Regions from separate parts of the Macrococcus epidermidis genome, predicted to be linked through region 3. Evidence: predicted binding sites of a transcription regulator. Region 3 holds the regulator's gene; each other region holds the start of a gene.
The links. Region 3 encodes CtsR, which represses protease genes until heat stress. Its sites were predicted from a motif close to ATGGTCAATAAAGGTCAAACA; they were not measured.
Positions count from the first base shown of each region.

Region 1: KFV12_RS05690 (ATP-dependent Clp protease ATP-binding subunit) is a predicted target of CtsR. The motif match lies at 2,114-2,134, and genes of this name have one in related genera.
Region 2: clpB (ATP-dependent chaperone ClpB) is a predicted target of CtsR. The motif match lies at 1,552-1,572, and genes of this name have one in related genera.

Region 1 is NZ_CP073819.1:1,070,807-1,074,105, reverse strand. Features, by position in the region: gene KFV12_RS05690 (ATP-dependent Clp protease ATP-binding subunit) at 1-2,038, opposite strand, end outside; gene KFV12_RS05685 (transglycosylase family protein) at 2,704-3,299, shown strand, end outside.
Region 2 is NZ_CP073819.1:836,245-839,543, reverse strand. Features, by position in the region: gene clpB (ATP-dependent chaperone ClpB) at 1-1,534, opposite strand, end outside; gene KFV12_RS04520 (Crp/Fnr family transcriptional regulator) at 1,710-2,405, shown strand; gene KFV12_RS04515 (metal-sulfur cluster assembly factor) at 2,434-2,742, opposite strand; gene KFV12_RS04510 (Cof-type HAD-IIB family hydrolase) at 2,839-3,299, shown strand, end outside.
Region 3 is NZ_CP073819.1:2,375,579-2,378,877, forward strand. Features, by position in the region: gene KFV12_RS12650 (ATP-dependent Clp protease ATP-binding subunit) at 1-186, opposite strand, end outside; gene KFV12_RS12655 (protein arginine kinase) at 199-1,209, opposite strand; gene KFV12_RS12660 (UvrB/UvrC motif-containing protein) at 1,199-1,591, opposite strand; gene KFV12_RS12665 (CtsR family transcriptional regulator) at 1,603-2,064, opposite strand; gene KFV12_RS12670 (NupC/NupG family nucleoside CNT transporter) at 2,250-3,299, shown strand, end outside.

The DNA of each region.
Region 1 (3,299 bases), 1.2 Mb from region 3:
TTAACGTTAAATGAACATTTTTAACTTCCGGATGTTCTAAATAGTAATCAGTTATATTATCCCTAACATGCTGTTCAACAACACGGCGTAGCGGTCTCGCACCAAGCAGTTCATCATAACCATTATCAATTAACCAGTTTTTCGCTTCATCTGTAATTGTCATTGTGATTTCCTTTTTAGCTAATGTTCGTTTAACATCATCTAACATAAGATCAACAATTTGAAGTAAACTTGCTTTATTTAAAGGTTTAAATTCTATAATACCATTAAATCGATTTAAGAATTCAGGTCTGAAATAATCTTTAATGATTGCCATAATGTCAGTGCCTTCCGACTTCTTACTGTCCAAACTAAATCCTGCATTACTTGTAGCAATGATAATCGTGTTTTTAAAGTTGATTACATTACCTTGACCATCAGTCAATTTTCCATCATCTAATACTTGTAATAACAATGTTAATATTTGTGGATTTGCTTTTTCAATTTCATCGAACAGAATCACTGAATAAGGATTACGGCGAACACGTTCTGTTAATGTATTTGAGTTATCATCGTATCCCACGTAACCAGCAGTAGTACCGATCATTTTAGAAACAGCTGTTAAATCACTATATTCACTCATGTCCAGACGAATTAATGCTTCTTTATGACCAAATAAATCAACAGCTAACTGTTTTGCGAGTTCTGTTTTACCGACGCCAGTCGGACCAACAAACAAGAAGCTACCGATCGGTCGGTTACCTTCGTCAAATCCAGCACGATTTCTACGGATTGCTTTTGCCACCGCTTGTACCGCTTCATCTTGACCGATAATTTTTTCTGATAATCTATCTTTAATATTTTTCAGGCGTTCAAGATCGTTACTATCCATCTGCGAAACAGGAATTCCAGTTAATCTCTCAACTGTGCCTGCTACATCATCAACTGTTAACGTGTTTGTTTCGACGCTTTCCTCTATACTATCCTTTATTGATTTAATCTCCATTTGTAGTGCATTTGCCTGTTCATAATCTTCTCTATCTACTGCTTTTAATTTATCTTGTTCAAGCTGGTCGATTTGTTTTTCTGATTGAACAGTATCAACAACTGTATGATTAGAAGAAACATGTGCTGCAGTGATATCCAGTAAATCTATCGCTTTATCCGGTAATAATCTTTGCGGGATATATTGAATCGATAAATCTACACAAGCTTTGATCACATTATCGGGTATTTCTACTGCATGATGTTGTTCATATTGTTCTTTTATACCTTCCAATATTGCGATTGTATCCTCTGCAGTTGGCTCATTCACGACAACTTCATTAAATCGACGAGATAAAGCTGGATCTTTTAATATATTATTACGATACTCATCTTGAGTAGTAGCACCGATGATTGTAATATCTCCTCTGCTTAATGCTGGTTTTAAAATATCAGATAAGCCTTTACTACCAGAATCAGCACCTGTTGCTCCGCTACCGATCATTTGATGAATCTCATCTAAGAATAATACGATATTATCATGTGCTTTCACTTCATTAATTAACTTTTGAACATTTTCTTCAAAAGCACCACGATATTGTGTCCCTGCTTCAAGCGCAGAAATATCTATTGAAATAATTTCTTTATCTTTAATTGCCTGTGGTACATCTCCGCCAATAATAGCTTGAGCTAAACCTTCGACAATCGCAGTCTTACCCACCCCTGCTTCACCAACTAAGATTGGATTATTCTTTATTCTTCTACTTAATACTTCTGCTGTATTACGTATTTCTTTTGAACGTCCAATCACTGGATCTAGTTTTCCATTACGTGCTTCTTCAGTTAAATTTCTACCAATCTTTGATAAAAACTCACCCTGCACATTGTTATTTTGATGTTTTAATTGTTGTGTCTGATTATCATTAAATTGGTTATTTTGTATATTTTGAATTGCTTCAGGTGTTACTTCATGCCCATTAATATAAAATTTGCGCTTCACTTGACCTTGTCCTAATTCATTGAACATGCTGTTGAACATTTTATCAAAGTTACTGTCAAAAATTCCGTTATTCATAAAAATCACTCCTATTTAGTTGTAAGTATGGCTACAAAGGGTATTATGTTCCTTTGATAATCTTATTATACCAATTTGGTCAAAGAAGGTCAAACATTATTTTGACTTTATTTGACCTTTGTTTTTATTTTATTTCATTAAATACTTCTTATTAAACCAGCAGCAAATAATAATCAACAATTATAATAGAAGAAACTCAAATTAATATAGTGTTATTAAACCTCAATTTTTATTTGCAAAATGCGATAAATAAATCAGAAGTATATGATTCTTATAAAAAATTTTTATTTGTGACCATTTTTTGACAAACATATTCGTTGCAAAATATATATATATATTTCATCCCTTTCATCTCCTATATTTAATCATCATCAATGATAATAAAAACACTATATATTTTTTACATAAAATGTAAGCAATATGAATAGAATTAACCTTTTCTTACTCAAAATTTTTGAACTCAAAGAATATATATGGTCTAATATGTACCGTTACAGAAAATAAACTTTATATTGCAGTTTATATGCAGAATAAAAAATTATTCTTATATCTGTAACTTATAAAAATATATTTTTTAATCGTTTCTTCTTGTCGAAATACACATCAATTTCGACATAGCTGGACAAGAGACATAAAATTTTTAAATTACTGGAGGATTATATATTATGAAAAAAGCATTATTAACTTCATCATTAGCATTAGCATTAGGTGTAACAGGATTATCAGGAGTAAACGGTTCAAACGAAGCACAAGCATCAGAAACGACACAAGCTGTTAAAGTGGATTTCAATGAACTTGCAAACCTAGCAAGAAACAATTCTGAAACATTAAATGAACGCCCAGTACACGCTGGAGCATACAATTATTCATTTAATAAAGATGGATATTCTTATAACTTTGAATCAGATGGCATTTACTGGACTTGGGAATATAAATACACGGGTGCAGCAGACACGGTTGTAAATCATACATTTACCCAACCAAAAACCGTACAACAATTTGACAATGTTAAAGAACATACACCAATTCAACATACAGCTTATCAAGCACCAGTTCAACAAAAAGCACCGGTTCAACAAAGCACTTATAAAGCTCCTGTTTCACAAACGTCAACATCAAATGTAAGTGTCAATGCACATTTACAGTTAATTGCACAACGCGAATCAGGTGGTAATATCCGTGCGATCAACCCTACTTCAGGTGCAGCAGGTAAATATCAATTTTTACAAAGTACATGGGATACTGTTGCTCCGGCAGAATG
Region 2 (3,299 bases), 940 kb from region 3:
CTAATTCTTTCTCAACTTGCGGTATTTTACCATATTGTAATTCAGAGGCTTTACCTAAATCATAGTTACTTTGAGCTTCTTCCAGCGCTGTACGATATTTATCAAGTTCAGCTCGTTTTTCCTGAACGATACTAATTTGAGATTTTTCTTTTTCAACACGTGCTTGTAAAGTCTGCTGTTTCTCTTTCTCATCTGCAAGTTCACGTTGAAGTTCAGATAAACGGCTTTGACTCTTACTATCTGTTTCATTTTTCAATGCTTTTTCTTCAATCTCGAGTTGTAATACACGACGATTCACAGCATCTAGCTCTGTAGGATTAGAACCCATTTCCGTACGAATCGTAGCACATGCCTGGTCTACAAGGTCGATCGCTTTGTCTGGTAGAAATCTATCTGTAATATAACGGTCTGATAATTCTGCTGCTGCAACAAGTGCTGTATCCTGAATTCTTACTCCATGATGCACTTCATAACGTTCCTTTAAACCACGTAAAATTGAGATCGTATCTTCTAAATCAGGTTCAGCTACATTTACTTTCTGGAAGCGACGTTCTAAAGCTGAGTCCTTTTCAATATATTGTCGGTATTCATTTAAAGTTGTTGCACCGATACAATGTAACTCACCACGCGCGAGCATTGGCTTTAACATATTACCTGCATCCATGGCACCATCTGTTTTACCTGCGCCGACTAACATATGGATTTCGTCGATGAATAATAAAATTTTACCATCTGATTCTTTAACTTCTTTTAGCACTGCTTTTAAACGTTCTTCAAACTCACCACGGAATTTTGCGCCTGCAACAAGTGCTGATAAATCAAGTTCAAATATCGTTTTATCCAGTAATGCATCAGGTACATCTTTTTTTACAATACGTTGCGCTAATCCTTCAACAATTGCTGTTTTACCTACACCTGGTTCACCAATTAAAATCGGATTATTTTTTGTTTTACGGCTTAATATACGAATCGTATTACGCACTTCTTCATCGCGTCCGATAACCGGATCCATTTTTCCGTTTCTTACTTCTTCTACTAAATCACGTCCATATTTCTTTAATACTTCATATTGAACTTCCGGATTTTGTGTCGTCACGTGGTTTCCTCCTCTAATCTGATTTATGATTTCAAATACTACTTCAGCTTTATTACCAACAAATGATCTTGTAGGTGCATGTGTTTCAATTGCAGCTAATATAATATGTTCTACAGAAATATAATGATCATCCATTTCATTCATCTTTTTTTCTGCTGCATTCAGTAGCTGATTAATGCCATTGCTTAAATATTGTCCATACTGGACATTACCCTCTACTCGGGGCATTTTAGTTAATGCCTCATTTAAAATGCTCTCATATGCTTTTATATCTAAATTACTGCGTTCAAATATAGTATTTAACATGCTGTCACTTTGTATTACAAAATGTTTCATTAGATTTTCTACTTCTATCGTTTGAAGTTTTTCTTCTACTGCGTCATTTTGAGCAAATTCTAAGGCAGCCTGTACGTTATATGTCATCTTATCTATATTCATCAAATCACCTCATCAATAGTTTGACTATCTTTGACTATAATAATATTATAAAACCAATTCACAGAAAAAACAAATTATCCACCTTGTATCTAACACAAAGTATTATTTTTATAAGAAATCATTATTTCTTGTATGATATAATATATTCAATCTAATAAAGATACGGGTGATACAAATGGTACATACTGAATACCATGAAGCAATAAGTATAATCAATTACATAACTGAAGAAGGTAAGCTTGAGACATATGAACAAAATCAATATATTTATCAGGCAGAGGATCCTGCGAATGCAATATATGTCATTAAAAGCGGTAATGTAGTTATTCATCGTGTATTAGAAGATGGAAAAGAATTTTCAATGAAATTACTAGGTCCAAGAAATATCTTTGGTTCTACAACTTTATTTTGCGGATTAAAAAAACATTCATTATTCGCTAAAACAAAGACAAAAGTTTCTGTTTATAAGATGGATATCGAACAGTTTGAAAATGCTATATTAAATGACGAAGTGTTAAACTATGAATGGTTATTGTGGATTCAAAATGAGAACGCAAAGCAGGAATATAAATTAAGAGATTTATACACGTTAGGTAAAAAAGGTGCAGTGTACTCTACACTAATAAGATTATCAAATACCTATGGTACTTCAACTGAAGACGGCATCCAGCTTAATATTGATATGACGAATAATGAGTTAGCTAACTTTGGCGGTACAACACGTGAAGGAGTCAACCGAATTATCAGCGATTTGAAGTCTAAAAATATCATAGCGACACAAGGTAAAAGGATTACGATAAAAAATATTGACTATCTTAAAGATCAGATTAATTGTGAAAATTGTCCGATTAATATTTGCAAAATGGAATAAAAACAGAGACATGAAAATGTCTCTGTTTTTAGCTTACACCTAATGCTATCTTAGCGTAACGGCTCATCATGTCTTTTGACCACACTGGATTCCAGACGATATTTACTTCAACATCTTTTACTTCTGGTAATTCTCCTAGTGCAGTTTTAACCTGATCGATAATTTGTGGGCCCATCGGACATCCCATTGATGTTAATGTCATATCTACATTGACTAATCCATCATCATCCATATCTACGTGATAAACTAGTCCTAAATTTACGATATCTATACCTAATTCTGGGTCGATAACATTCTCTAATGCACCCATAATACTATCTTTCATTGCTTCTTCCATTTATATCACCTCATTATTTGTTATAATCTAAATATAACAAATATCAAACTTATTTCAAATTAATAAATTTTCATACTGATTAAAGGAGTTTTTACTTTGGAACAACATCTCATTTGCCTCGATTTAGATGGTACACTACTCAATAACAATCAACAGATAACGCCTTATACAAAAGAAATCATTAAGAAAGTACAAGCGTTAGGTCATCAGTTTATGATTTCAACAGGACGACCATATCGTGCAAGTCAGATCTATTATACAGAGCTTGGACTGACAACACCGATCGTTAATTTTAACGGTGCTTTCGTTCACCATCCTACCGACATGAAATTTGAAACTTTCCATCAGCCTCTAGACTATAAAGTGGCACGTGAAATATTCGAAAAAATTCCCCATTTAAATATTCAAAATATCGTTGCAGAGGTAAAAGATCATGTTTATCTTCATTATCATGACGAATATTTATTTGAAGGATTTAGTATGGGTAACCCGCTAATTGAAGTCGGCAATCTTTTAGATAGCATTAAAGAACCACCAACATCAATTCTCATTCAGGC
Region 3 (3,299 bases):
TTCCTGTACAACTTTTTCTTCTGTAATGTTATATGCTGCTAACACTTTCGCAGCAATACCATCAGGTTCTTTCACAAGGCCTAATAATAAGTGTTCTGTGCCAATATTATTATGATTTAAACGAATCGCTTCTTCTTGTGCATGTGCTAACACGCGCTGCGCTCTTTCAGTTAATCTACCAAACATATTTTATCCTCCTTACAAATGCTCTCGTAGCATTTGTGCTCTTTTTTCATCTATTTGTTTATTTTCTGGATACAATTTATCAATAAATGGTGCCTGTATAGCAACCATCAGTTCATTAAACCTAAATGGTGTATCTTTTATGATGCCCATATCAATACCCAGTTTAATCTCACTTAATCTAAGACTCGCTTCTTCTACAGAAATTTTATGACTATACTTGAGTATCCCTAAGCTTCTGTAGATTCTATCTACTGTATCGACATGGTCATAATTATTCATACGCTTACGCATATTGATTTCTTCTTCAATAATTTGTTCAACAACCTGCGTTAGATCATCGATGATACTTTCTTCTGATTTACCGAGCGTCAACTGATTTGACACTTGATACACATGTCCTAAAGCTTGTGTACCTTCCCCATAAATACCACGAATCGTAAATCCAAACCGATTAATCGTTTGTGCGATTCGCGACATACGTTTCATTATAGAAAGCCCCGGCAGATGTAGCATAACACTTGCGCGTAAACCTGTTCCAATATTTGTTGGACATGTTGTGAGATAACCGTAGTGCTCATCATAAGAAATCATAAGTTTTTCATCAAGTTTTTTGTCTATAGTGCGTGCTCTTTCATATAAATGGTGCAGTGATAAATCATGTCCTAAAACTTGTATACGAATATGATCTTCTTCGTTAACCATGATACTTTCTGATTCATCTTCATTGATTAATACTGCACCGTGTTTCGTATCCATCAATTCTTTGCTGATCAAATGTTTAACAACCAGCATTTGGCGCTCTTTCATCGGTGTTTCAGCCATCTTTATTAGTTCGTAATCCTCCGTTAATACATTCGATACTTCTTCAATTACTTTATCAGCAGTATCTTCAGCAAACATCATCGGATGAACGAAATTTTCCAGATTACGTGCGAGTCTGATACGTGAACTTAAGATAACGGCAGGTTCATCAGCTGTCTGCATCCAGTCACTTAATATATTCTGAAGATGTTTATTCAGCATGTGTATCTCCACCTTCCTTAAGTGCACGAATTTCATCACGCACACCAACCGCTTCTTCAAACGCTTGTTTTTCTACTAATGTTTGTAATTTCTCTTCCAGTGCTTCTATCTTTTTCTTCAGTGCAATCTTTTCTTGTGATTTATGTGGTGTTACACCAATATGCTGTAAATTACCGGCTTGCACACGTTCAATGACTTGCGGTACATAATCACTAAAAGTGTTATAACATTCATGACAACCAAATTTGCCGATGTGTAATGCTTCTCTTAAAGTCAGTCCACAATTTGGACACTTGTTAGGTGTATGGGCTGCTTGAAACTCACCACTATTTAACAAGTGTTTGAGTAACTGATTCATTGAAAATTCTTCTTCGTATGGCATACAATCTCTCCTTAGTTATAATGAATGATATTCAGCACATTTTGTAAAATGTTAGCGCGTATATAATCACGATAAGGTACATCTACCATTAAAACATCACGATGAATCGTACCAAGTATAATCTTTTTCTCGCGCTCATTAATCAATTCATTTTGGTGTAAACCTTCTATAATACGTTCTGCATTTTGTTGTGAAATCTGTTTACCCGTTAATTCCATTAAATGCTCAATAAATGCCGCCTTATTATTTGATTCAATCTTTGTGATACGAATATATCCTCCGCCACCACGTTTACTTTCAATCTGATAGCCGTGTTCATTCGTAAAGCGCGTTTTAATGACATAGTTCAACTGTGATGGAACGCAATCAAACTTTTCAGCAATATGTGCACGTTTAATTACGACAACATCATCCTGCGCTTCTTCGAGTAACTGTTTTAAATATTGTTCAATTATATCTGACATATTGTGCATGACATCACCCACCTTTGACCTTCTTTGACTTAATTATATTTAATCCTACTTTGTTAATCAAATAATTTGTTTGACCTTTTTTGATGAACAAATTTTCATAATAAGTTGAAAAATTGTTTAGCGCTTTCATTCGTTGTGTAGTATGATATCTATAGTATAAAAAATATGACTAAAGGAGAGATTTCATGAATTATATTATCGGTATCGTCGGTCTTGTTGTCTTCTTGTTACTTGCGTGGGTTATGAGTTCAGATAAAAAGAGTGTGCGTTGGCAATATATCGGTATCATGATGGCCATTCAGTTTCTACTTGCTTTTCTTTTACTTAAAACTTCAGGTGGAATCAAATTAGTAGAAGCATTAGCTACTGGTTTTGGTTATTTACTAGGCTATGCAGAACAAGGTGTCAACTTCGTATTTGGTGGTCTGGAAAATCCAGCTGTCGGTAAAGTACCTGCTGCTTCAACTTTCTTTATGGATGTATTATTACCGATCACATTTATTTCAGCTTTAATCGGAATCTTACAATACTTAAAAATCTTACCATTCATTATTAAATATTTAGGGTGGTTGATTTCTAAAGTAAACGGTATGGGGAAATTAGAATCATTTAATGCAGTAGCTGCAGCAATTTTAGGTCAATCAGAAGTATTCATTTCTATTAAGAAACAATTACCTTTTATTCCAAAGCACCGTTTATATACGTTGACTGCTTCAGCAATGAGTACGGTATCACTATCTATCGTCGGGGCATATTTTACGATGATTGAACCTAAATATGTCGTAACAGCTATTATCTTAAACTTATTTGGCGGTTTTATCATTGCTTCAATCATTAACCCTTACGTTGTTTCAGCAGAAGAAGAAAATGCTGTAATTATGGGGACAAATACGGATGAAAAGAAACAATCATTCTTTGAAATGTTAGGAGAATATATTTTAGATGGGTTTAAGGTTGCGGTAATTGTTGCTGCAATGTTAATCGGATATATCGCTTTAATCGCGATGCTTAATGGTATCGTTGATGCATTTACACCTGGTGACGTCAACTTCCAGACTATTCTAGGTTATGTGTTTGCACCACTTGCATTCTTAACAGGTATTGCTTGGGATGATGCAGTGCGAGCAGGATCGATTATGGCGACGAAACTTGTATCGAATGAGTTTGTTGCTATGTTAGACGTTCAGTCAATCGTTAAAGGTAATACCGGCGAATTATCAGAACGTGCAATTGGT